One region of the Planomonospora alba genome, then DNA from elsewhere that is predicted to be linked to it. Evidence: riboswitches for the same ligand, from Rfam matches in the RefSeq annotation. Region 1 holds a riboswitch; each other region holds the start of a gene.
What was found. A riboswitch is a leader RNA that binds a small molecule or an ion and turns the genes downstream of it on or off. The one in region 1 is predicted to bind cyclic di-AMP.
Positions count from the first base shown of each region.

Region 1 (9,305 bases):
ATGGGCGAACATCGAAAGGTGGGAGCGGAGCGAGGGGGCCGCCCGGGCGGTCCACCACTCGTCGGGGACGTCGACCGTCTCCACGGGCACGCCCCGCGCGGCGAGCAGGACCCGCAGGGAGGTGACCGCGGTGGAGGGCAGGCTGATCACCCGCTGCTCCGCGGCCAGCCCGCGCAGGGTCATCTCGGCGGGGCCGCCGCCCTCGTAGACGGTGATGCCGGGCTGCCGCCTGACCCGGGCCAGGTCGTCGGGGTCCTCCCGCCGGTGCGGGAAGTAGGCGATCGGCCCGGCCGAGCCCAGGCCGGCCAGCCACGACAGATAGTGCTCGCGGTCGATCAGGCCGTTGCGGACCAGCGAGGTGCCCAGCACGACGGTGCGCTCGGCCGGGCGGGGCCCGCGTAGCGGCTGGGCGCGCAGCCAGGCGAAGTCGTGGCCGACCAGCTCCGCGCCGGTGCGCCGTACGGCGGCCGCCAGCTCCGCTGGGACGGGCATCGCGGTGAAGACCGACAGCCCGCCGGACCGGGCGGCGGCCCGCAGCCGCAGGGAGGCGGCCGCGCCCAGGGCGGTGCGCAGCGCGGAGCGGAGCGGCCGGCCCGTGGCGCGGGCCCGCAGCAGCGGTGCGCCCGGCCGCCCGGTGAGCAGTTCCAGGAGTCTGATCGTGGCCAGCCCGTCGTCGACGACCACGACGCGGCGGGGGAAGGCGGTCAGCCAGGCGAGCTGGACCTTGCCGGAGAAGGCGTCGCCCATCACCCACACCGGGTCCCGGCCCGGCCGCGGCATGTCGGGCTCCGGCTCGGCCAGTTCCAGGCCGTCCGGCAGGCCGAGCCGGCGCAGCTCGCGGAGGGTCACGGCGAGCGGGCGCAGCCCGGCCCGGGGGACCACCCGGGTGCGGGGACCCAGCAGGCCCGCGTGGTGGGCCTCCACCGCGCAGAGCATCTGCAGCGGGGACTCCACCCAGGCGACGGCCGAACACTGATCCCGCGCGTGGTCTCGACCGTGCTGCTCCACGCCGGGCGATGACCCGTTCACGACGGGCCCAACGTAACGCGGCGGTCTTACGGCACCGGGAACCCGAGGTGAACAGCCGACCACGCTCCCTTGCGCCCGTCCGGCGGCGGCCGTACGGTGGTGTACGAAACCGTTTCGTACACCTGGAGGACGACGATGTGGACCCCGGAGCGGCTGCCCGACCTGACCGGCTCCACCGCCGTGGTGACCGGGGCCGGCGGCGGCATCGGTGTGCCGACCGCGCTGGAGCTGGCCCGGCACGGTGCCCGCGTCATCATGGCGGTGCGCGACCCCGCCCGGGCGCGGCCCGCCCTGGAGGCGGTCGCGGCCGCGGCTCCGGGGGCGCGGGCCGAGCTCAGGCGGCTGGACCTGGCCGACCTGTCCTCGGTGCGCGCCTTCGCCGCCGCCGTCGACGAGCCGGTCGACCTGCTGATCAACAACGCCGGGGTCGGCATGATCCCCCGGCGGACCACCGCCGACGGCTTCGAGATGCAGTTCGGCACCAACCACCTGGGGCACTTCGCGCTGACCGGCCTGCTGCTGCCCCGCCTGCTGGCCCGGCCCGGCGCGCGGGTCGTCACCGTCTCCAGCGACGCGCACGCCTTCGGCAGGATCGACTTCGGCGACCTCGGCCTGGAGCGCCGCTACGGCAGGTTCTCCGCCTACGGCCGCTCCAAGCTGGCCAACCTGCTGTTCGCCCTGGAGCTCCAGCGCCGGGCCGGCGCGCGGCTGCTCAGCGTGGCCGTGCACCCGGGCGCGACGGCGACCGGCATCGCGGGCAGGGGCCCGCTCGTCCGCGCGGCCATGGCGGCGGCGCGGCTCGTCCTGCAACCGCCGGAACGCGGCGCGATCCCCTCCCTGTACGCCGCGTCCTCCCCCGGCGTGCGGCCGGGCGCGTTCGTCGGCCCGGGGCCGAAGGAACTGCGGCCCCGGCCCGGCGCGCTGGACGAGGCGGTGGCCCGGCGGCTCTGGGAGACCTCCGCGGAGCTCACCGGCGTACGATTCGAGATGCTCGAACGGCAGCCATGACCGACCGGAGGCATCGTGCGTCTCGACCCAGCCCGGGAGCGCGCCATTCTCGACGCGACGCGCGAGTTGCTCTCCGAGGTCGGGTTCGACCGGATGTCGATCGACCAGATCGCCAGGCGGGCCAGCGCCAGCAAGGCCACGATCTACCGCCGCTGGCCCGGTAAGGAGGCGCTGGTGGTCGACCTGGTCTGCAACCACCTGGAGAACGAGACGGCGCCGCCGCCCGACACCGGCTCCCTCCGCGGCGACCTCGTCGAGGCGGTCACCGCGTTCTGCGAGGCGCTGGAGCGCAGGCACGGCGTCATCCTCGGGCTGTTCCCCGCGCTGCTGGGCAACCCCTCCCTGGCCGCGGCCCTGCGCGAGCACGCTCCCCGGCCCGACCTCACCGGCAGCGCCCCGCTGCTCGCCCGCGCCAGGAAGCGCGGCGAGGCCGCCGGCGGCGACCCGTCCCGGCTCCGCGTCCTCATCGAGTCCCTGGTCTGGCACCGGCTGCTGATCGGCGGCCGGCCGCTGGACCGGGCGTTCGCCGAGGACGCCGTCGACACGGTGCTGCTCCCCCTCCTGCGCTCCTGGTCCGGCACGCCGGCGTGACCCCCGGGTGAACCGGGCTCCCCGGAGCCGCGCCTCCGCCCGGCCCCGACCACGCCCCGCCTCCGGCCCCCGTCTTGACCGGCCCTGACCATGCCCCGCCTCCGGCCCCCGTCTTGACCGCTCCTTTACCGGAACATCGCCGCCTGCCGACTCAGGTGTGCGCGCCCGCGCCCGATAGGTCATGGACGCCGAATCCGCGCTCCCGCGGAACCGGGGACCCACCTCCCTCGGGGTGAGCCGGCGCCCGTGCGCCGGAGGGCACTTCCTGGCCCTAACCCGTCAGCTAACCCGGTAGGCGGCATGGAAGAAGCCGAGCAAGGAGACCGACCCCCGCATGGGCAAGCACCGCCGCACGACCCCCGCGAAGAAACGACAGCTCTCCCCCGCGATCCTCCCCACCTCCCCCGCCGCGAAGCGCCGCCTGACCCACGTCCTCCTCGGAGCGTCGGTCACCCTCGCCGGCGGCGCCGTCGTGAGCCCTCCGGCCCACGCCGCGGCACCCCGCCAGACCGCGGCCCCCGCCCCCCTCGCCGGGACCACCGGGACCGCTGCGCACCCGCGGACCTCCGCGCCCGCCCGGACCCCGCTGCAGGTCATCGCCGACGGCCTGCCGGAGGTCTCGGCCGCCGAGGCGCTCTCCATCGCCGAGAGCCAGATCGGCGTGGAGGAGAACGCCGCCGGCGGCGGCACCAGGTTCCACACCTGGTACATGGACAGCCGGCGCGCCGAGGAGACCGTCGAGCGCGACGGCGGCAGCGTCCGCGGCTACGCCAACGCCCCCTGGTGCGCCATGTTCGTCTCCTGGGTCGGCGAGCAGGCCGGCATCCGGCCCGTCTTCGGCTGGGACGCCTACACCGTCACCTACGCCCAGTGGTTCGAGGCCAACGGCCACTGGGGCTCCGAGGCCACCCCCGGCGCGGTCGTCTTCTTCGACTGGAAGCGCGGCGACAGCCTGTACGGGATCGACCACGTCGGCCTGGTCGAGAAGGACAACCGCGACGGCACGATCACCACCATCGAGGGCAACACCGGCAACGGCGAGGTCGAGCGGCGCGTGCGGCCCAAGGCCGAGGTCGTCGGCTACGGCTACCCGGTCTACCGGGGCTGATCGCCGCCTCTTCCCTCCGTCCTCCGCGCAGGGGTACGGCCCGCCGGGCCGTACCCCTGCGTCTTCTCCGGCGCCGAGCCACCCTGCTGAGCGCTCACGTGATGGGAGCGCTCCCAACAACCCCTATGAGAAGTTTATACCGATAAACCGCTAAATATCCCAGGTTTGAAGGCCAGATGTAACGGTTGAGTTTCGGCATATTGACGTTCCGGTTGCCTGTCGGCCACGCTTCGTGGGAGCGCTCCCAAAGCATGTTGCAGAGCAATCCCGTCGCAGGCCGCGTTTGTCGGGGACCGGCCGCGGCGGCACCTCCCACCGATTCGGGCGACCACCTGAGAGGGGTCCGGAATGTTGAACACCAAGCGGCAGGGCAAGCTGGCCGCCGTCGCCGTCACGGCGGTCACCGCCCTGGCGATCACCTCCTGCGGTTCGGGCGGCGACGAGCCCGCCGCCAACAGCAGCGGCGGCGCGTCGGCCGCGGCCGAGCCGGTCACCATCACCGTGCACACCTTCGGTGGCGGCGAGAACTTCGGTTACGACAAGGCCGTCGAGAAGTGGAACGCCGAGCACCCGAACATCCAGATCAAGTACCAGAACCTGACCGACCGCTTCGAGGACGTCTACCTGCCCCAGCTGCTGCAGAAGCTGCAGGCCGGCAGCGGCGCCGGTGACGTCGTCGGCATCGACGAGGGCGCGATGGGCCTGATGGCCCAGCGCCCGCAGTTCTTCGCCGACCTCGGCGAGTACGGGCTGGAGAGCCGCAAGGCCGACTTCCCCGCCGCCAAGTGGGAGAACGGCATCAACAAGGACGGCAAGCTCTTCGCCCTCGGCACCGACATCGGCGGCATGGCGATGTGCTACCGCAAGGACCTGTTCGAGAAGGCCGGCCTGCCCACCGACCGCGAGGAGGTCGGCAAGCTCTGGCCCGACTGGAACGCCTTCATGGAGACCGGCAAGAAGTTCCAGGAGAAGGTCAAGGACAGCAAGTTCCTCGACGGCCCGAACACGCTCTACAACGTCGTCCTGAACCAGGAGGCGCCGAAGCACGGCAACATCGCCTACTTCGACAAGAGCAACCAGCTCGTCATCGAGAGCAACCCGGCCGTCAAGACCGCCTTCGACACCGTCAAGTCCTTCAGCGAGGCGGGCCTGACCGCCAAGCTGGCCTCCTTCACCCCCGAGTGGAACGCGGCCACCAAGAAGGGCGGCTTCGCCGTCATGGGATGCCCCGCCTGGATGGTCGGCGTGATCGAGGGCAACGCCGGTGAGGAGAACAAGGGCAACTGGGACGTGGCCGCGGTGCCCGGCGGCGTCGGCAACTGGGGCGGCTCCTACCTGGCCGTCACCAAGCAGAGCAAGCACCCCAAGGAGGCCGCCGAGGTCGTGAACTACCTCACCGGCAAGGAGGGGCACATCGCGGCCTTCGAGGAGGCCAACGCCTTCCCGAGCTCCCTGCCCGCCCAGCAGGACCCGGCGGTGGCCGACAAGAAGAACCCGTACTTCAACGACGCCCCGGTCGGCAAGATCTTCGGTGAGTCCACCGCGGGCCTGCAGCCGGTCTTCCTCGGTGAGAAGCACGCCCAGGTGAAGACCTCGGTCGAGAAGGTCCTGGAGGGCATGGACAAGGGCTCCATCCCCTACGGCGAGGCCTGGACCAAGTTCGTCGAGGCCGGTGTCAAGGCGGCGGGCTGATCCCCGTCCCGACCCGTACGGGCCCGGCGGCGGCCACCCCGCCGCCGGGCCCGTCGCCTGCCCACCGCTGAAAGGCTGACCGATGACCCTGAACATCGACACCCCCGCCCCGGCGCGGAAAACCGGCCCCAGCCGGTCCTCCGGGCGCCGGGGCGCGGGGCGGGGCGGCAGCGGGCTCGCCAGGTTCGACCTCCGAGCGACCCCCTACTTCCTCGTCTCCCCCTACTTCCTGCTCTTCGCGCTCTTCGGCCTCTTCCCGCTCGTCTACACCGCGTGGGTGTCCCTGCACGACTGGGAGCTCGCCGGTGACAAGACCTTCCTCGGCATCGACAACTACGTCGAGCTGATCGCCGACGAGACCTTCTGGAACGCGGTGCTCAACACCGTCGGGATCTTCGTCATCTCGACGATCCCCCAGCTCGTCCTGGCGCTGCTGCTGGCCAACGCCCTCAACAAGCGCATCCGGGGCCGGCTGTTCTTCCGGCTCGGCGTGCTGCTGCCGATGGTGACCTCGGTCGTCGCGGTCGCCGTGGTCTTCACCCAGCTCTACGGGCGCGACTACGGCATGGTCAACTGGTTCCTCGGCCTCTTCGGCGCCGAGCCCATCGAGTGGCAGAACCAGAGCTGGAGCGCGTGGCTGGCCATCTCCACCATGATCGACTGGCGGTGGACCGGCTACAACGCCATCATCCTGCTGGCCGCCATGCAGACGATCCCCAAGGACCTGTACGAGGCCGCCTCCCTCGACGGCGCCTCGGCCACGCGGCAGTTCTGGCAGATCACCGTGCCGATGCTCCGCCCGACGCTCATCTTCGTGGTGTTCGTCTCCACCATCGGCGGCCTGACCCTGTTCGCCGAGCCGGTGATGTTCGAGGGGAGCCCGCTGATGACCGGCGGCGCCACCGGCCAGTACCAGACCGTGGCCATGTTCATCGTCAAGGAGGCCTTCCGCGACTTCGACATGGGCTACGCCTCGGCGGCCGCCTGGATGCTGTTCGCGCTGATCCTCGTCGGCATCCTGATCAACTACTCCTTCACCCGCCGGATCGGGGGCAAAAAGTGACGGCGATCCAGGCCAGGAGGCGCCCGCGGGGCCCCGCCTCCGCGGCGAACCGCATCTGGGACGCGGGCCCGCTGACGAAGGTGGTCCTCGCCTTCGCGCTCGTGCTCTCGGCGTTCCCGATCTACTACATGTTCATCATGGCCACGCGGACCAACGACGAGGTCCTCGAGACGCCCCCGCCGCTGCTGCCCGGCGGCAACCTCGGCGAGAACGTCCAGCGGCTGCTGGAGAACGAGAACGCCTACTTCGGCACCGGTCTGATCAACTCGATCATCATCTCGACCACGGTGACGGTCTCCGTGGTGCTCATCTCCACCCTGGCCGGCTTCGCCTTCGCCAAGCTGAAGTTCAAGGGCGGCAAGCTCCTGCTGGGCTCGATCCTGCTGACCATGATGGTCCCGCTCCAGCAGATGGGCATCGTCCCGCTCTACGAGATGATGGTGACGCTCGGCTGGACCGGCCAGATCCAGGCGGTGATCCTGCCCTTCCTGGTCAACGGGTTCGGGGTCTTCATGATGACCCAGTACACCTCGCAGGCGGTGCCGGACGAGCTCATCGAGGCGGCCCGGGTCGACGGGGCCTCCACCATGCGCATCTACGCCAACGTGGTGCTGCCCGCCGTACGGCCCGGCATGGCGGTGCTGGCCCTGCTCACCTTCATGCAGAACTGGAACGAGTTCCTGTGGCCGTCGATCGTGCTGAACCCCGAGAACCCGGTGGTGCAGACCTCGATCTCGATGCTCAACCAGGCCCGCGGCACCGACTACGTCATGCTCTTCACCGGCACGGCGGTCTCGGTCCTCCCGCTCGTCATCGTGTTCATCGCATTCGGCCGGCAGATCGTCGGCGGTCTCATGGAAGGTGCGGTCAAGGCGTGACAACGCAAGAAGCAGCACAGACGCAGACCCCGGATCTGGTGTTCCCGACGGACTTCGTCTGGGGCGCGGCCACCTCCGCCTACCAGATCGAGGGCGCCGTCGCCGAGGACGGGCGCGGCGTGTCCATCTGGGACACCTTCGTCCGGCAGCCCGGCCGGGTGGTCAACGGCGAGAACGCCGACGTGGCCATCGACCACTACCACCGCTACCGCGAGGACGTGGAGACGATGGCCGCCCTCGGCCTGGGCGCCTACCGGTTCTCCGTCTCCTGGCCCCGGATCCAGCCCGACGGCACCGGCCCGGTCAACACCAGGGGCCTGGACTTCTACAAGCGGCTGGTCGACGAGCTGCTCTCCCGGGGCATCGACCCGTGGGTGACGCTCTACCACTGGGACCTGCCCCAGGCGCTGGAGGACGCCGGCGGCTGGCCGTCGCGTGAGACGGCCGAGCGCTTCGCCGACTACGCGGCCCTCATGCACGAGGCCCTGGGCGACCGGGTCCGCCACTGGAGCACCGTCAACGAGCCGTGGTGCGCGGCCTTCCTCGGCTACGCCTCCGGCGAGCACGCCCCGGGCCGGCGCGAGCCCGCCCAGGCGATGTACGCCGCCCACCACCTGCTGCTCGCGCACGGCCTGGCCGTGCAGGCCATGCGCGCCCAGCGCTCCGACACCCGGATCGGCGGCTGCGTCAACCTCTACGCGATCTCGCCGCAGACCGGGTCGGAGGCCGACCTGGACGCCGCCCGGCGCATCGACGGCCTGCAGAACCGGTTCTTCCTGGACGCCCTGCTCAAGGGGTCCTACCCGGCCGACGTGCTGGAAGACCTCGGCGAGATGGCGGGCTTCGCCCGGGACGGCGACCTGGCCGTGATCGCGCAGCCGCTGGACATGCTGCTGATCAACTACTACAGCCGCTTCACCGTCTCGGGTAGGCCCGGCGGCGCGGCGTCCGCGGCGGCGGCCCCCACCGACTCCGGCTCCCCCTGGGTCGGCAGCGAGCACGTCTCCTTCGTCCAGGGCGGCCGGCCGGTCACGGCCATGGGCTGGGAGATCGACGACTCCGGGCTCTACGAGATCCTGACGCGGCTGCACCGGGAGTACCCGGCGGTCCCGCTGGTCATCTCCGAGAACGGCGCGGCCTTCGACGACGTCATGACCGACGACGGCGCCGTGCGCGACCACGAGCGGCGCGACTACATCGCCGCCCACCTGCGCACCTGCCACGCCGCGATCGAGGCCGGCGTCCCGCTCACGGGCTACTTCGCCTGGTCGCTGATGGACAACTTCGAGTGGGCGTGGGGGTACGGCAAGCGCTTCGGCCTGGTCCACGTCGATTACGAGACCCAGGCGAGAGTTCCCAAGGAGAGCGCTCTTTGGTATGCCGAAACCATCAGGCGCGGAGGCCTGAGCGGTCCGGCAGAATAAGGGCGGCACATCATCCATGGGGGCGAAGCACATGAACGGCGATCGTCGTCCGACTCTCGAGGCGGTCGCGGCGCTGGCCGGTGTCGGCCGCGGCACGGTGTCGCGGGTCATCAACGGCTCACCGAAGGTGAGCGAGAAGGCCCGCGACGCGGTGCACCAGGCGATCCGGGAGCTGGGCTACGTCCCCAACCGGGCCGCCCGGGCGCTGGTCACCCGGCGGACCGACACCGTCGCGCTGGTGGTCTCGGAGTCGGAGCTGCGGGTCTTCGACGAGCCGTACTTCGCCGGGACCATCCGCGGCATCGGCTCGGCGCTGTCCGAGACCGGGCTCCAGCTCATCCTCGCGATGGCCCAGTCGACGCGGGACCACGAGCGGCTGGAGCACTACCTGACCGGCCAGCACGTCGACGGCGTGCTGCTGATCTCCCTGCACGGTGCCGACCCGCTGCCGGGCAGGCTGGAGGCGATGGGCGTGCCGACCGTCATCGGCGGCCGCCCCATCGGCCTGACCC
Region 1 is NZ_BAAAUT010000021.1:83,074-92,378, forward strand. It holds gene ABD823_RS14730 (hypothetical protein) at 1-1,029, opposite strand, end outside; gene ABD823_RS14735 (oxidoreductase) at 1,129-2,037, shown strand; gene ABD823_RS14740 (TetR/AcrR family transcriptional regulator) at 2,053-2,628, shown strand; cyclic di-AMP (ydaO/yuaA leader) riboswitch at 2,805-2,940, shown strand; gene ABD823_RS14745 (CHAP domain-containing protein) at 2,963-3,736, shown strand; gene ABD823_RS14750 (ABC transporter substrate-binding protein) at 4,085-5,428, shown strand; gene ABD823_RS14755 (carbohydrate ABC transporter permease) at 5,511-6,491, shown strand; gene ABD823_RS14760 (carbohydrate ABC transporter permease) at 6,488-7,369, shown strand; gene ABD823_RS14765 (GH1 family beta-glucosidase) at 7,366-8,793, shown strand; gene ABD823_RS14770 (LacI family DNA-binding transcriptional regulator) at 8,825-9,305, shown strand, end outside.

Region 2 (9,305 bases), on a different contig from region 1:
GCCCGGAGAACTTCGGCGCGGAGATCGCGGCCAAGGTCGAGCGGTACAAGTGGGCCGGGCACAGCCTGGTCTCCCTGCACCTGGCGCTGGAGGAGGCCCCGCGCTACCGGGCGGCCGAGTTCGAGCCGGACGTGGACCGGGCCTTCCTGTTCGTGATCGGCGCCGACGACAGCGAGCAGCTCGGCCGTACCTTCGACCAGATCCACCAGGGCCGGCTCCCGGACCGGATGGCGGGCAACGGCGCCTGCCCCACGCTGTTCGACCCGTCCTACGCGCCGGACGGCAAGCATGTGGCGTTCTGGTGGCCGTGGGCCCCCTACGACCTCGACGGCGAGGCGGCCAACTGGGACCGCCTCCAGGAGGAGGTCGGCGAGCGGCTGCTGGCCGAGTGGGCGGAGTACGCGCCCAACCTGAAGGGGCGCGCCGTCCTGGGCCGGCGGGTGTTCTCCCCGCTCGACATCGAGCGGCACTGCGTGAACATGGTCCGCGGCAGCCACCACGTCGGCGCGTACGAGCCGTCCCAGCTGGGCGGCAACCGGCCGGTGCCCGAGCTGGGCCAGTACCGCACCCCGGTCGCCGGCCTGTACCTGTGCGGCGCCAGCAGCCATCCGGGCGGCTCGGTCTCCGCGGCCCCCGGCTACAACGGCGCGAACGCCATCGCCTCCGACCTCGGCGTCGACCCGTGGTGGACGCCCGTTCCCGAGCCCCGGTGGGACGAATGAGCACCGACGCCCCGGCGGAGCGGGCCGGGTCCCGCTTCGTGACCAGGACGCCCGAGACGGGCGGCACCCGGGTCGGCAGCCCCGCCTCCATGCACGAGCGCTTCTCGCTGCTCAACGCCGCCAGCAAGCGGATCGGCACGACCCTGGACATGTTCGAGACGGGCCGCGAGCTGATGGAGGTCGCGGTGCCGCGCTTCGCCGACGCCGCCGGCATCCTGGTGCAGGACCGGCTCGTCACCGACGGCGAGTTCCCGAACCGGACCACCGACGGCTCGGCGCTGGTGCGGCGCATCGCGGTCGGCGTGGCCTCCGACACCCCGGGCGAGTACGCCCAGGCGTTCCCGGTGGACGAGGTCACCGTCTACGACGCCTGGACGCCGTACGCCAGGGTCATGGAGACCGGCCAGCCGATCCTCTACCCCCGGCTGGGCGCGCGCACCGCGCGGGAGATCGGCCGCGCCTGGAAGCGCGAGGCGGTGACCCGGGTCCTGGAGAACAGCTCGTTCCTGGTGGTGCCGCTCAAGGCGCGCGGCCGGGTGCTGGGCTTCGTCGTCTTCACCCGCCGCCCGGAGAGCGCCCCCTTCGAGGAGCAGGACATCGCCCTCGGCGAGGAGCTCGCCGCCAGGACCGCGATCTGCCTGGACAACGCCCGGCTCTACGGCCACGAGCGCCGTACCGCGCTGACCCTGCAGAGCAGCCTGCTCCCGGCCGAGCTCTACCAGCCGCTCGGCCTGTCGATCGCCTCCCGCTACCTGCCGGCGAGCGACCTGGCGAGCGTCGGCGGCGACTGGTACGACGTGATCCCGCTGCCGGGCTGCCGGGTCGCCCTGGTGGTCGGCGACGTGATGGGGCACGGCACCCGGGCCGCCGCCACCATGGGCCAGCTCCGGGTGGCCGCCCGCACGCTGGCCAGCCTCGACCTGAGCCCCGGCGAGGTGCTGTTCCGGCTCAACCGGATGAGCCAGGACCTGGACCCCAGCCAGATCGCCACGTGCGTCTACGCCACCTACGACCCGGTGACCCGGCTGTGCACGATCGCCCGCGCCGGGCACGTCCCCCCGATCGTGGTCCATCCGGGCGACGGCGCCGAGGTCGTCGAGGTGCCCGCCGGGCTCCCCCTCGGCATCGGCAACGAGCCGGTCGAGACGGTCTCGGTCACCCTCCCGCACGGCGCGGTCCTGGCCCTGTACACCGACGGGCTGGTGGAGAGCCGTGACCGCGACATCGACGAGGGCATCGGCGAGCTGAGCGGGCTGCTCGCCGAGCGGGGGGCGCTGCCGGACGAGGACCTGGACGCCCTGTGCGACCGGACGATCGGCACGCAGCGCCCCGGGCACGAACGCGACGACATCGCGCTGCTGCTGGCCCGGGTGCACGAGCTGTCCGAGAACGAGGTCGCCGTGCTGGCGCTCCCCCCGGACACCCGCTCGGCCTCCCGGGCCCGCGCCTTCGTCCGGGACACGCTCTCCGGCTGGGGGCTGGAGCCCGCCGTCGACGCCACCGAGCTGATGGTCAGCGAGCTGGTCACCAACGCGGTACGGCACGGCGAGGGGCCGGTCGGCCTGCGCCTGCTGCGCGGTCCGACGCTCGTCTGCGAGGTGGCCGACCGCTCCTTCGCGCTGCCGGTCATGCGGGAGGCGTCGGGCACCGACGACAGCGGCCGGGGTCTGGCGCTCATCAACTGGATGTCCCGCCGGTGGGGCACCCGGCTGACCCCGCAGGGCAAGATCGTCTGGGTGGAGCAGAACCTGCCGGGAACCTCCCGGGCCTGACCGCCGGCCCCGCGGCGGCCGCCCGGCGCGCCGCCGCCCCGCTTCCCCCGGTGCCGGGATCCAGCGCCGGGCCCGTCCTCCGCCTCCGGCGGGTGCCGCCGCACGCCATCCGGTCATGCCCGAAAGGCGCGCTGACTACTGGCCGTCCGCGGGTTACGGTCGAATCGATGATTCGGGAGGGCAGCACATGACCATCGACATCCGGGAGGCCTACCGCCGGGCACTGGAGGACTTCGGCGCTCTCGTCCACCGGATCGCACCCGGGCAGTGGGAGAACCCGACCCCCTGCGCGGACTGGGACGTCCGCACCCTGGTCAACCACGTGGTGAACGAGAGCCTGTCCGTCCCCGGCCTGCTCGCCGGGCGGAGCGCCGCCGAGGTCGGCCCCGCCTTCGAGGGTGACCTGCTCGGCGACGACCCGCTGAAGGCGTTCGACGCCGCGGCTGCGGCCGCGGCCCACGCGGTGGGCGACGACGGGTCCCTGGCGCGCGTCGTGCGCCTGTCGTTCGGCGACGTGACCGCCGCGGAGTACGTCACCGAGCTGTTCGCCGACGCCCTCATCCACACCTGGGACCTGGCGCGCGCGATCGGTGCGGACGAGCGGCTCGATCCCGAGCTCGTCGAGGCCTGCGCGGCCTGGTTCGCCGACGCCGAGGACGACTACCGGCGGGCGGGCGTCATCGGCGATCCGCACCCGGCGCCGGCCGGTGCCGACCTGCAGGGCCGCCTGCTGGCCGCCTGGGGGCGCAGCGGCTGACGGCGCCCCGCCCCCGGCGGACCCGGCGCACCGCCGCCGGATCCGCCGGGCCTCTGCCGGGCCGCGCGTCCAGGGAGTGCTACCGGGCTGCGGGCCGCTTGCCGTGGTTGGCCTTCCGCTTCTTCCTCGCCCGCGCCTTGCGTGCCCGTCTGGCCATGCTCGACCTCCTCCGTCCGTGGAACCGGGTCCGGCCTTCACCGTCTCCCGGGGACGCGCCCCGGACAAGACCCATGTCGCGGTCCGTCCGGCGGCCGCGCCTAGAGTCCGGGCATGACCTCTCAGCTGATGGACCGCTGGCGCGCCCTGGCCGGCCCCGAGGCCGACCGCCTCGGGCTGGATCTGATCTCCCGGTACGGCGAGCCGCACCGCAGGTACCACACGACCGCCCATCTGGAGGCGGTGCTCGGCCACGTCGACGCGCTGGCCGCCCACGCCGGCTCCCCCGACCTGGTACGGCTCGCCGCCTGGTTCCACGACGCCGTCTACGACCCGCAGCGCGGCGACAACGAGGAGCGCAGCGCCCGGATGGCCGAGCGGGCCCTGCCCGAGCTGGGGTTGCCGCCCGCGGCGGTGGCGACGGTGGCGCGGCTGGTCAGGCTCACCGTCACCCACGACCCCGCCCCGGACGACGCGGACGGGGCGGTGCTGTGCGACGCCGACCTGGCGATCCTGGCCGCCCCGCCGGAGGTCTACGCCGCCTACGCCGCAGCCGTGCGCGAGGAGTACGCCTTCGTCCCCGACGAGGCGTTCCGGGCCGGCCGGGCGGATGTGCTCCGCTCGCTGCTGGATCTCCCGATGATCTTCCGTACCGTCGGCGCCGGGTGGGAGGAGGCCGCGCGGGCGAACATCCGGGCGGAACTCGACCGGTTGTGAGCGGTTATCCCGCACAAACGAACATCTACCCCGAGAACTTCTGTGGTAATTTGGGGAAAGATGTTTGATTAAGGAGTGGGTCAATGCTCGCCCAGCAGCGGCAGCAGGCGATTCTGGAACGGGTGCGCAGCAGCGGCGGCGTGCGGGTGGCCGACCTCGTCCGCGAGCTCGGCGTCTCCGACATGACGATCCGCCGGGACCTGGAGGTCCTCGCCGAGCGCGGGCTGCTGGAGAAGGTCCACGGCGGCGCCACCGCCACCGGGCCCGGCCGGGCCGAGGAGCCCGGGTTCGCCGCCAAGTCGGCGCGCCAGCAGCCGGAGAAGGAGGCCATCGCCCGGCACGCGGCCCGGCTCGTCCGGCCCGGCACCGCCATCGCGCTGTCGGCGGGGACCACGACCTGGACCCTGGCCGGGTTCGTCGTCGACGTGCCCGAGCTGACCGTCATCACCAACTCCATCCGCATCGCCGACGTCTTCCACCGCTCGCCCCGCGCGGACCGCACGGTCGTGCTGACCGGCGGCGTGCGCACCCCGTCCGACGCGCTGGTCGGCCCGGTCGCCGTCGCCGCGATCCGCGGGCTGCACGTGGACACCCTCTTCCTCGGCGTGCACGGGATGAGCGTCCGCGCCGGGTTCACCACGCCCAACCTCCTGGAGGCCGAGACCGACCGCGCGCTGGTCGCCTCCGCGCACCGCCTGGTCGTGCCCGCCGACCACACCAAGTGGGGCACGGTGGGCATCAGCACCATCGCCCACCTGGCGGAGGCCCACGTCGTCATCAGCGATCCCGGCTTGCCTCCGGAGGCCAGGGAGGAGCTCTCCGCCGAGGTGGGCGAGCTGGTCATCGCCGAGCCGGAGCAGGAAAGGCAGGGCGCGGACCGATGAAGCGCACACTCACGCAGCTGGCCGACGGCCGGGAGCTGTTCTACTACGACCGGCAGGACGGCGCGGACCGCGGCGCCGTCGACGAGCGCGAGCTGCCGCCCCGCCCTCAGGCGTCCGAGCTGCGCTACGACCCGCTGACCGAGGAGTGGATCGCGATCGCCGGGCACCGGCAGGGCCGGACCTTCATGCCTCCGGCCGACGAGTGCCCGCTCTGCCCGTCGGCCCCCGGCCGCCGCAGCGAGATCCCCGCCTCCTCCTACGAGGTCGTCGTCTTCGAGAACCGCTTCCCGTCGTTCTCCACCCGGCTCGGCGAGCACGGGCCGGCGGGCGGGCTGAGCGAGGTCCGCCCGGCCGCCGGCCGCTGCGAGGTGGTCTGCTTCACCTCCGACCACGGCTCGTCCTTCTCCCGGCTCTCCCCCGAGCAGGTCGAGCTGGTCATGGAGGCCTGGATCGACCGGACCACGGAGCTGTCGGCGATCCCGGGGGTGGAGCAGGTGTTCTGCTTCGAGAACCGGGGGGCGGAGATCGGCATCACGCTGACCCATCCGCACGGCCAGATCTACGCCTACCCCTACGTGACCCCCCGCACGAAGCTGACCCTCGCCGCCGCCGGGCGCCACCACGCCCGGACCGGGCGCAACCTGTTCGCCGACGTGCTGGCCGCGGAACGGGAGGCGGGCGTGCGGGTGGTCGCGGCCAACGAGCACTGGACGGCGTTCGTCCCGGCCGCGGCCCGCTGGCCGTACGAGGTGCACGTCTACCCCCACCGGCGGGTGCCGGACCTGGCCGGGCTCGATGCGGCCGAGCGGGCGGCGTTCGGGCCGCTCTACACCGAGGTGCTCCGCCGGCTGGACGGGCTGTTCGGCGTGCCGATGCCGTACGTCGCCGCCTGGCACCAGGCACCGGTCCGCACCGGTCGGGAGCTGGCGTACGCGCACCTGGAGCTGTTCAGCATCCGCCGGAGCGCGGACAAGCTCAAGTATCTCGCCGGCTCGGAGTCGGCCATGGGGGCCTTCGTCAACGACGTCCTGCCCGAGGAGGCGGCCCGCCGCCTGCGCGAGGTCATCACAGAGTGATCACCGCTTGGTCTCGGCTTGAATTCGCATGACCATCGCATTACCACTACTATCCTTCAAACATCAGCTTCAACAGCGGATATGCCTAATTCCGGGCGCCTCGCCCGGGAGCCGGGGAACCACCGCACCCGGGGTGAACCACCTTCCGTGGCGGGCAGCTCCAGCCCGAACCCGTCAGCTAACCCGGCCGGCTGAAGGAGAGGAGAGTGCGTGGCGGCCCCGTCCCCCACGTCGCCTGCGTTCCCTGCGTTCCGCCGCCGTATGGCCACGACCGTCTGCCTGCTCTCCGCGCTCGGGTTCACCGTCGCGGTCCCCGGTGCGGGCGCCGCGGAGCCCAAGCCGACCGAGAAGCAGCTCCTGAAGGAGCTGGACCAGCTCGGCGGGAAGGTCGACAAGCTCATCGAGGCCTACGCCGCCAAGCGCGAGTCCGTGCGGAAGGCGGAGAAGGCCGAAGGCGTCGCCAAGGAGAACCTGCGCAAGGCGCAGAAGACCTACGACGAGGCCCGCCACGAGATCGACTCGATCGTCCAGCTCCGCTACCAGAGCAGCTCCGGCGGCCTGCCCGCGGTGCTGTTCTTCGACAAAGGCGGCATGAGCGCCGCCGCCATGATGGAGCATCTCGTCTCCCAGCAGGCCGCCTATCTGGAGGGCTTCGCCGCCAGCCGGGACCGCCGCAAGCAGGCCTCGGACCGGGCGGCCGAGCTGACCGAGCAGCGCCGCAAGGAGGCCGAGGAGGTCGAGAGGCAGCGCAAGGAGGCCGAGAAGCTGATCCGCGACATCAAGCGGAAGCTCGACCAGCTCGTGCCCCTGGGCTCCGGCCGCCGCGCCGACGGCAGCTGGGTGCCCCAGCTGCCCACCGGCGCCGACAACATCACCGCCCGCACCCGGAACATGCGCGAGGCCATCAAGCGGCGCTTCGACCTGACCCACACGGTCGGCTGCTACCGGAGCGAGAACGACGGCGGCGAGCACCCCCTCGGCCGCGCCTGCGACTTCATGATGAGCACCGGCGGCGCCATGCCCACCCCCGCCAACCTCGCACTCGGCGACGAGATCGCCGCCTGGGCCATCAAGCACCGCAGGAAGCTCGGCGTCAAGTACGTCATCTGGCGCCAGCGCATCAACAACGGCACGGGGTGGCGCTTCATGGCCGACCGCGGCGGCAACACCGCCAACCACTACGACCACGTGCACATCTCCATGCACTGACGGCGCCGCCATCTCACCGGCCCGGCCTCCACAGCAGGCCCTTCAGCCGGGACGCCGTGACCGCGGGCATTCCGAGGTCGCCGTGGACCCGCGGCGGACAGGGAGACGGCCGTTCGGCCCGCAGGGCGCCTCACCAGGGATAAAACCGGATGACACCGGCTGACCGGGCGGGCAGGATGTGGCCCCATGACTGACAACCGGGTCGACCCCCCCTTCGTCGCCGACGAGACGCCCATGCTGCACGCCTGGCTGGACTGGCACCGCGAGACCCTCGCCGTCAAGTGCGCGGGCCTGTCCGAGGAGCAGTTGCGCCTGCGCTCCGCCGAGCCGTCGACGCTCTCGCTGCTGGGCCTGGTCCGGCACCTGGCCGAGGTGGAGCGCTTCTGGTTCCGCAACATCCTCTGCGGCGAGGACGCGCCCCCGCTCTTCTACGACGAGGACAACCGCGACGGCGACTTCGACGACGTCGCCACCGCCTCGGCGCAGGAGGCGTTCACCCGCTGGCGGGCCGAGATCGAGCACGCCCGCCGGGTCTGCGCCGGCCTGCCGCTCGACACCCTCGGCAAGTCCCCGCGCAAGGGCGAGCAGGTCTCACTCCGCTGGATCCTCGTCCACATGATCGAGGAGTACGCGCGGCACAACGGGCACGCCGACCTCATCCGCGAACGGATCGACGGCGTCACGGGCGAGTAGGCACCGCGGCCTCCCCGGAGCCCCCTGCGGGTCCGGCGTCCCCGGCGCCCCCGGAGGTGCCCAGCAGCGCCTCACTGATCGACCGGTCGAGGGCGGCGTAGTCGGCGGGCCGTGCCGCGGCGGCCTCGGCGAAGCGGGTGAGCAGCCGCGCGAAGGCCTCCCGGTCCGCCGGATCCCAGTCGGCCATCAGCGCGTCGAGATAGGCCCGCCGGTAGCGGACCACCGCCTCCAGGACCCGGCGCCCCGGCTCGCTCAGCGTCAACCGGGCCCGCCGGGCGTCGACCTCGGACTCCTCCCGGGTCACCAGCCCCGCGCCGATCGCGTCGTTGACCAGTCGGCTCGCCGTCGAGGGGTCCACGTCGAGCTGCTCGGCGACGGCCCCCACGGTCACCTCGGGGAGCTCCACGCCCAGCTTGTGCACGGCGTGCACGACCATCACGTTGGACATCGGGACCGGCCGCTGCGGGTCGGCCGTCCTGCGCGCGCGCAGCGGCCGCGCCCAGATCCGGCGCAGCCGGAACAGCGCCACGTCGACCACCGTGCCGAGCGTCCCGTTCTCCACCCGGCCCACTTTATCGGCGGCACCGGCGTGCACGCCGTACCGGAAGGGGTCAGCCGGCCAGCCGGATGGGGTTGACCAGGTCGGCGTACATCAGCAGACCCGCCACGGCGATCATCACGAAGGCCAGCGCGTAGGTCAGCGGGAGCACCTTGGCGATGTCCACGTGCGCCGGCTCGGGCCTGCGGGTGATCCGGGCGAAGCCGCGCTTGATGCCCTCCCACAGGCCGCCGGCGATGTGACCGCCGTCCAGCGGGAGCAGCGGGATCAGGTTGAACATGCCGATCGCCAGGTTGAAGCTGGCCAGCAGGCTGACGAAGACGGCCGCCTTGTTCTCGAGCGGGATGTCGGAGGCCGCGATCTCACCGCCGATGCGGCTGACGCCGACGACGCCGATGGGGCCGTCCTTGTCGCGCTCCTCGCCGGAGAAGGCCGCGTTCCAGACGCCGACCATCTTCTCCGGGAAGCGGATCAGCGCGGCGGCGGTCCGGGCGGTGAAGTCGCCCATGTGCTCGACCACGGCGCCGAGGCTCTGCTGCTCGACGACCTGCTTCGAGGTGACGCCCAGGTAGCCGACCCGCTCGATCTTGCCGGGCTCGTCGAGGGACTCGCGGTCCTGGGCGATGAGCGTGGCCGTGAGGGTCATCGGCCGCCCGTCCCGGGTGATGCCGATCTCCACGGGCCCGGCGCCGCTGCCGCGGATGGCGCGGGTCGCCTCCTCCCAGGTCTCGGTGGCCCTGCCGCCCACCGAGACGATGAC
Region 2 is NZ_BAAAUT010000004.1:12,426-21,730, forward strand. It holds gene ABD823_RS03055 (phytoene desaturase family protein) at 1-722, shown strand, start outside; gene ABD823_RS03060 (ATP-binding SpoIIE family protein phosphatase) at 719-2,494, shown strand; gene ABD823_RS03065 (TIGR03086 family metal-binding protein) at 2,682-3,251, shown strand; gene ABD823_RS34550 (50S ribosomal protein bL37) at 3,331-3,483, opposite strand; gene ABD823_RS03070 (HD domain-containing protein) at 3,522-4,124, shown strand; gene ABD823_RS03075 (DeoR/GlpR family DNA-binding transcription regulator) at 4,208-5,008, shown strand; gene galT (galactose-1-phosphate uridylyltransferase) at 5,005-6,084, shown strand; cyclic di-AMP (ydaO/yuaA leader) riboswitch at 6,157-6,291, shown strand; gene ABD823_RS03085 (coiled-coil domain-containing protein) at 6,346-7,293, shown strand; gene ABD823_RS03090 (DinB family protein) at 7,480-7,986, shown strand; gene ABD823_RS03095 (MarR family winged helix-turn-helix transcriptional regulator) at 7,973-8,548, opposite strand; gene ABD823_RS03100 (M50 family metallopeptidase) at 8,598-9,305, opposite strand, start outside.
Region 2: another riboswitch for cyclic di-AMP. It lies ahead of ABD823_RS03085 (coiled-coil domain-containing protein); the one in region 1 lies ahead of ABD823_RS14745 (CHAP domain-containing protein).

Region 3 (9,305 bases), on a different contig from region 1:
TCCGCCCCCGCCCTCCAGGGACCGCCCCGCTCCCCGCACCGCCCTTCAGGGACCGCCCCGCTCCCCCGCGCCGCGCGGTGTCAGAACGGCCGCTCCGCCTCCAGGATCCGGGCGAACCGCGCGGAGACCAGGTCCCAGCTCCACTCCCGGCCGACCCACGCGCGCCCGCGCTCGCCCATCGCGCGGGCGCGGGCCGGGTCCCCCAGCAGTTCCAGCAGCGCGCCGGCCACCGCGCCGGCCGAGGCGCCGTCCACGACGAGGCCGGTCTCGCCGGGCAGCACCGCGTCGGGCGCCCCTCCCGAGGAGCCCGCCAGCACCGGCAGCCCGCTGGCCGACGCCTCCAGGTAGACGATGCCGAGCCCCTCGACGTCGATGCCGCCCAGCCGGGTACGGCACGGCATGGCGAACACGTCCCCGAGCGCGAAGTAGCCGGGCAGCTCGGCGGCGTCCACCGGCCCGGTCAGCCGGACCGCGCCGCGCAGGCCGAGCCGGTCGACCAGGCGCTCCAGTCTCCCCCGGTACGGCCCGCCGCCGACCAGCACCAGCCGGGCGCCCGGCACCGCGCGCAGCACCCGCGGCCAGGCTCGGACCAGCACGTCCTGGCCCTTGCGCGGCACCAGCCGGGAGACGCAGACCACCACCGGCCCGTCCCCGAGCTCCGCCCGGAGCGCGGCGGCGGCGCCGCCCCGGGCCGCGTCCGGGGAGAAGGCCGCGGTGTCCACGCCGGGCGCGAGCCGTACGAGGCGCTCCTCGCCGACCACCGGGGCGAGCAGCCGCCGGGTGTACTCCCCCAGGTAGGTGATCGCGTCGGCGTGGCCGCCGATCCTGGCCAGCAGGTGCCGGGCGAGCGGGAGGCGGGCCCAGGACGCCTCGTGGCCGTGGGTCAGCATGACGACGTGCTCCGCCCCGGCCGCCCGCAGCCGCGGTGCGAGCAGGCCGAGCGGGGCCGCCGCCCCGAACACCACGGTGTCGCACTTGTGCCGGGTGAGCAGCTCCGCGGCCCGGCGCCCGACGCCGGGGGTGGGGAGCATCAGCGACGTGGGATGGCGCACGACGGGGTACGGCTGGCCGGCGTCGAAGCGCTCGCAGCCGGGCCAGGCGGGCGCGTAGACGACCACGGAGTCCGCGGGCAGGCGCGTGGCCAGCCCGTGCACGAACGACTGGATGCCGCCCTGGCGGGGCGGGAAGTCGTTGGTGACGATCAGCGTGCGCTTCACGGCTCCGGCAGGCCGTTCAGCGCGGCCCAGGAACGCGCCATGGCGATGCGTTCGGGGATGGCGGGATGGGAGGCGTACAGCAGGTGCTCCACGGCGTCCGGCGAGAGGTCGGAGATGTTGGACAGCGCCAGGCGCCGCTGCATGGCAGCGAACGTCACCGGGTCGCGCGTCAGGTCGAGCGCGTGGGCGTCGGCGCGGGCCTCGATCTGCCGGCTGACGAGGTTCTGCGCGGGGCCGGACAGCACGGTGGCCAGGCTCAGCAGCCCCATGAGCAGGGCCGTCGCCGCCGGGTCGGCGACCGAGGGCACGCCGGCGCGCCGGCGCAGCGCGCGCGAGGAGGTGACGAGGTACAGCAGGCACGCCCCGCAGGCCGCGCCCAGGGCGCCGACGAGCGTGCCGTACAGCACGTCGCCGTTCCTGGCGTGCCCCAGCTCGTGCGCCACGACCAGCTCGACCTCGTCGGCCGGGGCCCGCAGCAGCGTGTCGTAGACCACGATCCTGCGGGTCGCGCCGAATCCCGAGACGTACGCGTTGACCGCGGTGGTCCGGCGGGAGGCGTCGGCGACGAGCACCTCCCCGACCGGCACCCCGTCGCGCTCGGCCATGGCCAGCAGGTCGTCGCGGAGCCGTCCCGCCTGCATCGGCGTGAAGTCGTCGAAGAGCGGCTCCACCACCACCGGGTAGACGAAGGAGACCGCCACGGTCAGCGTGAAGGCGCCGAGCGCGGCGGGGATCCACCAGCGGGCGAAGCGCCGCGCCAGCGCGACCACGGCGAGCACCATGACCGCCGTCAGCCCGGTCCGCACCGCGATGCTCTTGAGCCGGTCGGCCGACCAGGACGGCCAGGTCTGCACCGACAGCCCGTAGTCCCGCAGGTGGACCTCCTGCCACATGCCGAGCGGCCAGCGCAGCAGCTCCACCACCGCCGAGATCACCAGCACGCCGAGGAGCACCCGCACCCACCACGGTCCGCGCAGCCGCCCCACCGCCCGCGCGCCCAGCGGGGTCGCCACCAGCACCCCGGCCGCCAGGAGGGTCAGGCCGAGCGACACGTAGGCGGGCGGGCTGACCGCGGCGTCGAACGCCGCCGAACGGGCGATCTGCCCGGCGGTGAAGTCGCGCGCCGGGTCCGCGGCGACGGGCGGGGCGCCGTCCGGCAGCGCCCGCCACGGCGTGGTGAGCGCGGTGACGGCCAGCGTGGCGGCGCCGAGCACCGCCAGCGCCCAGCCCGCCGCCCGCCGCCCGCCGGACGCGCGCGTCCCGCTCGACGTCATGCCAGCACCCTCCGGAGGTAGTCGCGCCAGCCCGCGGTGAGCTCCGCCGCGGTGAGGCCGAGCACTGTCTCGGCATCACCACCGTAGAGCCTCACGAGAGCCCTCTCGCCGAAACGCTCGGCGACGTAGCGGCAGGCGAGCCAGGCCTCCTCGTAGGCCTGCGCGAGCCGCGGGGCGCCGGGGGCGAAGTCGGCGGGACCGGGCAGGCCCTCCGGCAGCACGCCCGCGCGCACCTCCGCGGCCAGCTCCGCGGCGACCGTGCGCGTGTCCAGCCCCGTGCCGGCGTAGCCGACGTAGTCGGCGAACCCCTCCGACAGCCAGGTCGGCACCCGGCCGCCCCGGGTCGCGCCGGTGGCCACGTGGACGAGTTCGTGGGTGATGACCACGTCCCTGCCGACCTCGCTGAGCCGGGCGTAGCCGCTCGGCAGGACCACCACCCGGTCGGCGGTGGCCAGCGCGGCCATGCCGGCGGTGGCCCCGGGCCCGGAGGCGCCCGCGAGCACCGCGGCCTCGGCGTCGGTCTCGGGGAGCAGCACCACCGGGCGCACCGGCCCCCAGATCCCGGCGATCCGCCGGCGGGCCCGCTCGGCGCGGGCCGCGAGGTCCTCCAGCAGGCCGGCCGCGGCGCGGTGCGCGACGACGACGGAGTCCCGCCCGCGGAGCACGACGGCGCCGGGCCACGGGGCGGCCGGGATCGGCGCGGCCGCGGCGGCCGGACCGGCGCCGATCAGCGCCAGCATCCCGGCGAGCACGGCGCGGCGCCCCTGGGGGACGGACATATGCGTCGATGGTACGCGACAGGGAGCGGCCCCGGCCGTCGTGCGGACGACGGCCGGGGCCGTTCCCACCGGGCCCCGCCGGGGTGCCGGTCCCGCCGGAGGGCGGGTGCGCGCTCAGGCGCCGGGCCGGACCGCTCCGGCGAAGGAGGTGCGGTAGTAGCCCTTCAGCCTGACGATCCGGACGGTCTTGCCGCTGCTCGGCGCGTGGACCATCCTTCCCTTGCCGACGTAGATGCCGACATGGCCCTTGCCGTAGAAGAAGAGCAGGTCGCCGGGGCGCAGGCCCGCCCACGAGACCTTCTTCTTGACGGCACGGTACTGGCTGTGCGTGATCCGGGGGAGCTTCACGCCCGCCTTGCGCCACGAGTACTGCGCGAGCCCCGAGCAGTCGAACGCGCCGGGGCCGGTGGCGCCCCACCGGTAGGGGTCGCCGACCTGCTGCTTGGCCACCGAGACGGCCTTGGCCGCCCTCGCCTTCTGCCGTACGGCCTTGCTCGCCTTCGCCCTCGCCTTGCTCACCTGAGCGCTCATCCGGGCGACCGCCGGTCCGGCGGCCCCGGCGGTCACCGGGGCGGCCGTGAGGGCGCCGGTCCCCGCCGCGGTCGCGCCGCCCGGCGCCGCCAGCGCCGGCGCGGCGTCCATGGCGACCGCGCCGGCCGAGGCGGTCAGGGTGAGCGCGAAACCGCCGACGGAAAGGCGAAAAAGGCGCGACGAACTAGGGTTCTGCAGGGTGGTAGACAGGATTTCTCCTTGGGACTTCCACTGACGCCTACCGGGTTAGCTGACGGATTCGGGCGGGGAAGACGCCCTACGGCATAACACGATGCCGATTCACCCCTGGCATTCTTCGAATGCCTGTTGGTTCCCCGGTTCCATGCCTCCTGGCTGCATGGATTCGGCAGGCCACAGCGGTTTTCAGACCTCGCGTGGCCGACTGGATATTCATCTGGAGGGCGGCCTCCGGGGGCCGCTGCATTGCGACGGCATGGCTTGCTCGCCGCGACGCCAGAAGGTACCCCGATCCCCAAACTTCGGCAAAGGCACTACCCCGTTCGAAGATCGGGGAGGCTCTTCCCTCTTTTCATAACCGCTGGATAACGGGGAGTCCACCACCCCGATATGACGCTCGTCACATTTGGAGGTTCGCTGTCCGAACGTTGTCACTTCTGTAACTCCAGTCACAGTGGTGATGATCTTCACGGAATCCCGGGGAGCCGCCGCCCGGCGGGACCGGTTCGCCCGACGCCAGGGCACGGGACGGACCGGTCCCGCCGGACCGGCAGCCCTCGGAGATCGCCGACAAAAAACCGACAAAGAGATATAAACTTCACGGAAAGGCGGGTGAGGTATCGCGGGCGTATCCGAAATCGCATACGCCACCGCAACGGCCCTGCGGCTCCGATGGGGACATGAACCGGAGTGCATCCCTGTCGTCACCGCCCCGCCGCGTCCGCAGGACCGGGCTCGCCGGCCTGGCGGTCCTCGGCCTGGCGGGCGTGGTGTTCACCGTGCGGCGGCCGCTGCTGATGTCCGCCCCGGCGTGCTTCGCCGGCCGGTGGCACGGCTGCTTCGACACGTTCAACGGCGTGCTGCTCATGACGCTGGTCGCGCTGCCGCCGGCCGCCCTGGTGGCGTGGGCTCTGGCGCGCCGCCGGCGTGCCGCGGGCGCCGCGTCGGCGTGGCGGACGTCGCTGGCCGAGGTGGGCATGGTCCACGGGACGGCGCCGTTCGTCTGGATGACCATGATGCCGGGTCCGGGAGCCGGAACCGCCCCCGGCCGGGTGAGCCTGATCCCGCTGCGGGACCTGGTCACGATGGGGCCGCTCGGCGTCGGCGGCAACCTGCTGGTCTTCGCGGCGCTGGGGTTCTTCGCTCCGGTGCGGTTCGCGGCGCTGGCGTCCGCGCCGCGGGTCCTGGCGCTCGGGGCGGGCTGCTCGGTCCTGGTCGAGACCGCGCAGTACGCCCTGCGGCTGGACCGGGTGTCCTCGGTGGACGACGTGCTGCTCAACGCCGCCGGCGCCGTGCTCGCCGCACTGGCGTCGCGCCGCTGGTGGCGCACCGCGACGGAGGCTCCGCCGGCCCGGCCCCGCCCCGCGCCGGCACCGGCGGACTGAGCCGCGTCCCCGAGGTGCCCGCGCCCTCGCATACCCCGGCGATACATCGTGCCGCCTAAGCTCCGGGCATGCGCGTACTGATCGTGGAGGACGAGCCCTACCTGGCCGAAGCCGTCCGTGACGGTCTGCGGCTGGAGGCGATCGCCGCCGACATCGCCGGCGACGGCGACTCCGCCCTGGAACTGCTCAGCGTCAACTCCTACGACCTCGCGGTCCTCGACCGCGACATCCCCGGCCCCTCAGGGGACGAGGTCGCCCGGCGCATCGTCGCCTCCGGCAGCGGCATCCCGATCCTCATGCTCACCGCCGCCGACCGGATCGACGACAAGGCCTCCGGGTTCGGGCTCGGCGCCGACGACTACCTCACCAAACCGTTCGACCTGCGGGAGCTCGTCCTGCGGCTGAGGGCGCTCGACCGCAGACGCGCGCACGCCCGGCCCCCGGTCAGGGAGATCGCGGGTCTGCGGGTCGACCCCTTCCGCCGGGAGGTCTTCCGGGACGGGCGCTACGTCGCGCTCACCCGCAAGCAGTTCGCCGTGCTCGAGGTCCTCGTCGCCGCCGAGGGCGGCGTCGTCAGCGCCGAAGAGCTGCTGGAGCGGGCCTGGGACGCCAACGCCGACCCCTTCACCAACGCCGTCCGCATCACCGTCTCCGCACTGCGCAAACGGCTCGGCGAGCCATGGCTCATCGCCACGGTCCCCGGCGTCGGCTACCGGATCGACACCGGGGCCGGCGCAGGCGCCGGCCCCGCCCGCCCCGGCGGCACCCCGTGAAAAGGCGTCCGGGACCCAGCGCCCGGCTGAGGCTCACCCTCAGCTACGCCGGATTCCTCCTGCTCGCCGGAGCTCTCCTGCTGGCCGTGGTATGGGTGTTCCTGCTGCGTTACGTGCCCGACGGCGCGCTCATGACCGGGCTGGAGGGCGGCCGGCCCGGCGCGCCGCTCCCGAGGTTCGCGCCCAACCGCACCGACCTGCAGCGCGCCTTCGCCCCCCGCGCGGCCCAGGCCCTGGCCTTCCTGCTGGCGTTCGGCCTGCTGGGCGGATGGATCCTCGCCGGTCGGATGCTCGCGCCCCTCACGCAGATCACGGATGCGGCCCGGATGACCGCCGACGGGTCGCTGTCCCACCGGATCCGCATGAAAGGCCGCCAGGACGAGTTCCGTGAGCTCTCCGACGCGTTCGACGCGATGCTCGAACGGCTCGAGTCCCACGTCGCCGAGCAGCAGAGGTTCGCCGCGAACGCCTCCCACGAACTGCGCACCCCGCTGGCGATCTCGCGGACGCTCCTCGACGTCGCCCGCAAGGACCCCGCGCGGGACCGGGACGAACTCATCGAGCGCCTGCACGCCGTCAACCAGCGGGCGATCGACCTCACCGACGCCCTCCTGCTGCTCAGCCGCGGCGACCGCGCGGACTTCACCCGCCAGGACGTCGACCTGTCCCTCCTCGCCGAAGAGGCCGCCGAGACGCTGCTCCCCCTCGCCGAACAGCGCCGGATCACGCTGGACGTCACCGGCGGGGCGGCCCGGACCAGCGGCTCCGCCGAGCTCCTGCTGCGGATGGTGACGAACCTGGTCCAGAACGCCATCGTCCACAACCTCCCCGTCGGCGGCACCGTGACGGTCCACACCGAGGAGCACGGCGACGCGAGCGTGCTCCGGGTCGGGAACACGGGCCGCCGGCTCCCACCGGAACGGGTACCGGCCCTCACCGAGCCCTTCCAGCGCGGAACGGAGCGCGTGCGCACCGACGGGCACGCCGGCGTCGGACTCGGCCTGGCCATCGTGCACAGCGTCGTCCGCGCCCACGACGGGACCCTCGGCCTCGTCGCCCGCCCCGGCGGCGGTCTCCTCGTCACGGTGCGGCTTCCCCGCACGCCGTAGGCGTCACGGTGCGGCCTCCCGCACGCCGCAGGCGTCCTCCCGAGCGGCGCGCCGCGCGGGGCCGGAGCCGCTCCCCGGCGATCGGCCGGACGCCGGAGCCGGGCGCCGGGGCGGCCCGGAGCGCCGCGCGGGCCTCAGGGGCGGACGGCGCCCACCAGGCGGCGGCCGTAGGACGAGAGCGTGACGACCTTGACGACGTCGCCGGTCTGCGGGGCGTGGACGATCTGGCCGTTGCCGACGTAGATGCTCACGTGCCCCAGCCCCTCGCTGAAGATCAGGTCGCCCGGCTGGAGGGCGTCCAGGGAGACCCTCCGGCTCGCGCCCCAGCTCCACTGCTCCCAGGTCGTCCGGGGCAGGCTGACCCCCGCGGCCCGCCAGGCCCCCTGGGTCAGCCCGGAGCAGTCCCAGGCGCCGGGGCCCGTGCCGCCGTACCGGTACGGCTTGCCGACCTGGGCGAAGGCGAACTCCAGGACCTTGCGGGCGTTGCCCGAGGCCGGCCCGGTGTACTGGATGCCGGGGCTGTTCGGGTCACCCGTGCGGTAGGCGCCGAGCTCGCGCAGGAGCTTGATCTGCTCCTTGACCATCCTGTCGGCCTTGGCCTTCTGCTCCGCCAGCTCGTCACGCGAGGCGTCGGCCTCCGCCAGGGCCTTCTTGGCCTTGTCCCGGTCGGCCCGCAGGCTCTCGGTGGCCTCGTCGAAGGCCCTCAGGGACTGGGCCCTCAGCGCCGACATCTGGTCCATCCTGGCCATGCCGCTCAGCAGGGCGCCCGGGTCGGACCGGGCGATCAGGCCCTCCCAGCCCGTCGCGGCGCCCAGCTGGTAGTTGCTGACGGCCATCGTGACGAGCTCCTCGCGCAGCCCGGCGACCTTCCGGCTCTGCCGCTTCAGGTCGTCGTTGAGCGTCTGGTAGCGCTTGCGGGCCTTCTTCCACTTCTCGCCCGCCTGGTTGTACTTCTCGACGATCAGGTCGGCCTGCTCGTTGAGCTTCTTCAGCTTCTTCCTGGCCTCGGCGATCGTCGGCTTCGGCTCGGCGAGCGCGTCGCCGCCCGGCAGCACCGGCAGCAGGAGCGCCGCGAGCGCCAGCCCTGCCGCGACAGGTGCCCGCCCATGGATTCTCGGCATGCCCGCCCAGGCCACTACTACGCCCTCCCGCCGTAAAGACCTGGGGCGAATAGTACAGAATCGGTAAGGTACGGCTCACCTTTTCGTCTGGTTCGCAGCCCTTCCGAGACCCGGAGCCGGCGTCCCCGGGCCGTCCGGACGCGCCGGGGCCGCTCAGGCCCGCCCGAGGCGCTTCAGCAGCAGCGCGGCGGGAACCGGGCGCGCGCCCATCCGCCGGACGGACTCGGCCACCTCCCGGTCGGAGGAGACCACCGCGAGGGCGCGGCCCGCGGGTTCGGCGCGGACCAGCTGGCGGATCAGGTCGTCGGCGATCTGGCCGGGCGCGCTGAACAGCACCCGGACCCCGCGCGGCGCCGAGACCGGGACCGGGCCGTCCAGCTCCGCGCCGTCGAAGACGCAGGTCAGCTCGGTACGGGTCTGCGCGTACAGCGCGCCGAGCCCGGTGAGCAGGCGGTTGCGCTGGTCGGCGAGGGTGAGCGTGCCGTACCCGGCCTTGGTGACGTTGTAGCCGTCCACGATCAGGTGGATCTGCGGCAGCGCCAGCAGCTGGTCGAGCAGGGCGGGGTCGTCGTCGGCGAGCGCCCGGGCCGGCACCGCCCGCACCCCGGGCCTGCCGGGGGAGACCGAGGCGACGGAGTCCGCCGGCCGGTTGATGTTCGACGGCAGGGCCAGCTCCCGGCGGAGCCCGGCCGCCGCGTCGGCGAGCGCGTCCAGCAGCACGCGGACCCGGGTGTCCTCCACGCTGCGGCCCTCCCGGGCGGCCCGGCGGGCGGCCTCCAGCTGGCGCTCGGAGTCGGCCAGCCGCTCCCGCAGCCGGCGCAGCTCGCTCTCCCCGGCGCTGCCCGCCGCCGCCGCGGCGCTCTGGGCCTGGAGCGCGGCCTGCTCCATCTCGGCCGCGCGCGTCTCGGCGGCCCTGGC
Region 3 is NZ_BAAAUT010000038.1:11,993-21,297, reverse strand. It holds gene ABD823_RS22260 (glycosyltransferase family 4 protein) at 81-1,217, opposite strand; gene ABD823_RS22255 (M48 family metallopeptidase) at 1,214-2,491, opposite strand; gene ABD823_RS22250 (gluzincin family metallopeptidase) at 2,488-3,270, opposite strand; gene ABD823_RS22245 (C40 family peptidase) at 3,385-3,912, opposite strand; cyclic di-AMP (ydaO/yuaA leader) riboswitch at 4,022-4,181, opposite strand; gene ABD823_RS22240 (VanZ family protein) at 4,680-5,384, shown strand; gene ABD823_RS22235 (response regulator transcription factor) at 5,453-6,157, shown strand; gene ABD823_RS22230 (sensor histidine kinase) at 6,154-7,266, shown strand; gene ABD823_RS22225 (C40 family peptidase) at 7,401-8,387, opposite strand; gene ABD823_RS22220 (NYN domain-containing protein) at 8,541-9,305, opposite strand, start outside.
Region 3: another riboswitch for cyclic di-AMP. It lies ahead of ABD823_RS22245 (C40 family peptidase); the one in region 1 lies ahead of ABD823_RS14745 (CHAP domain-containing protein).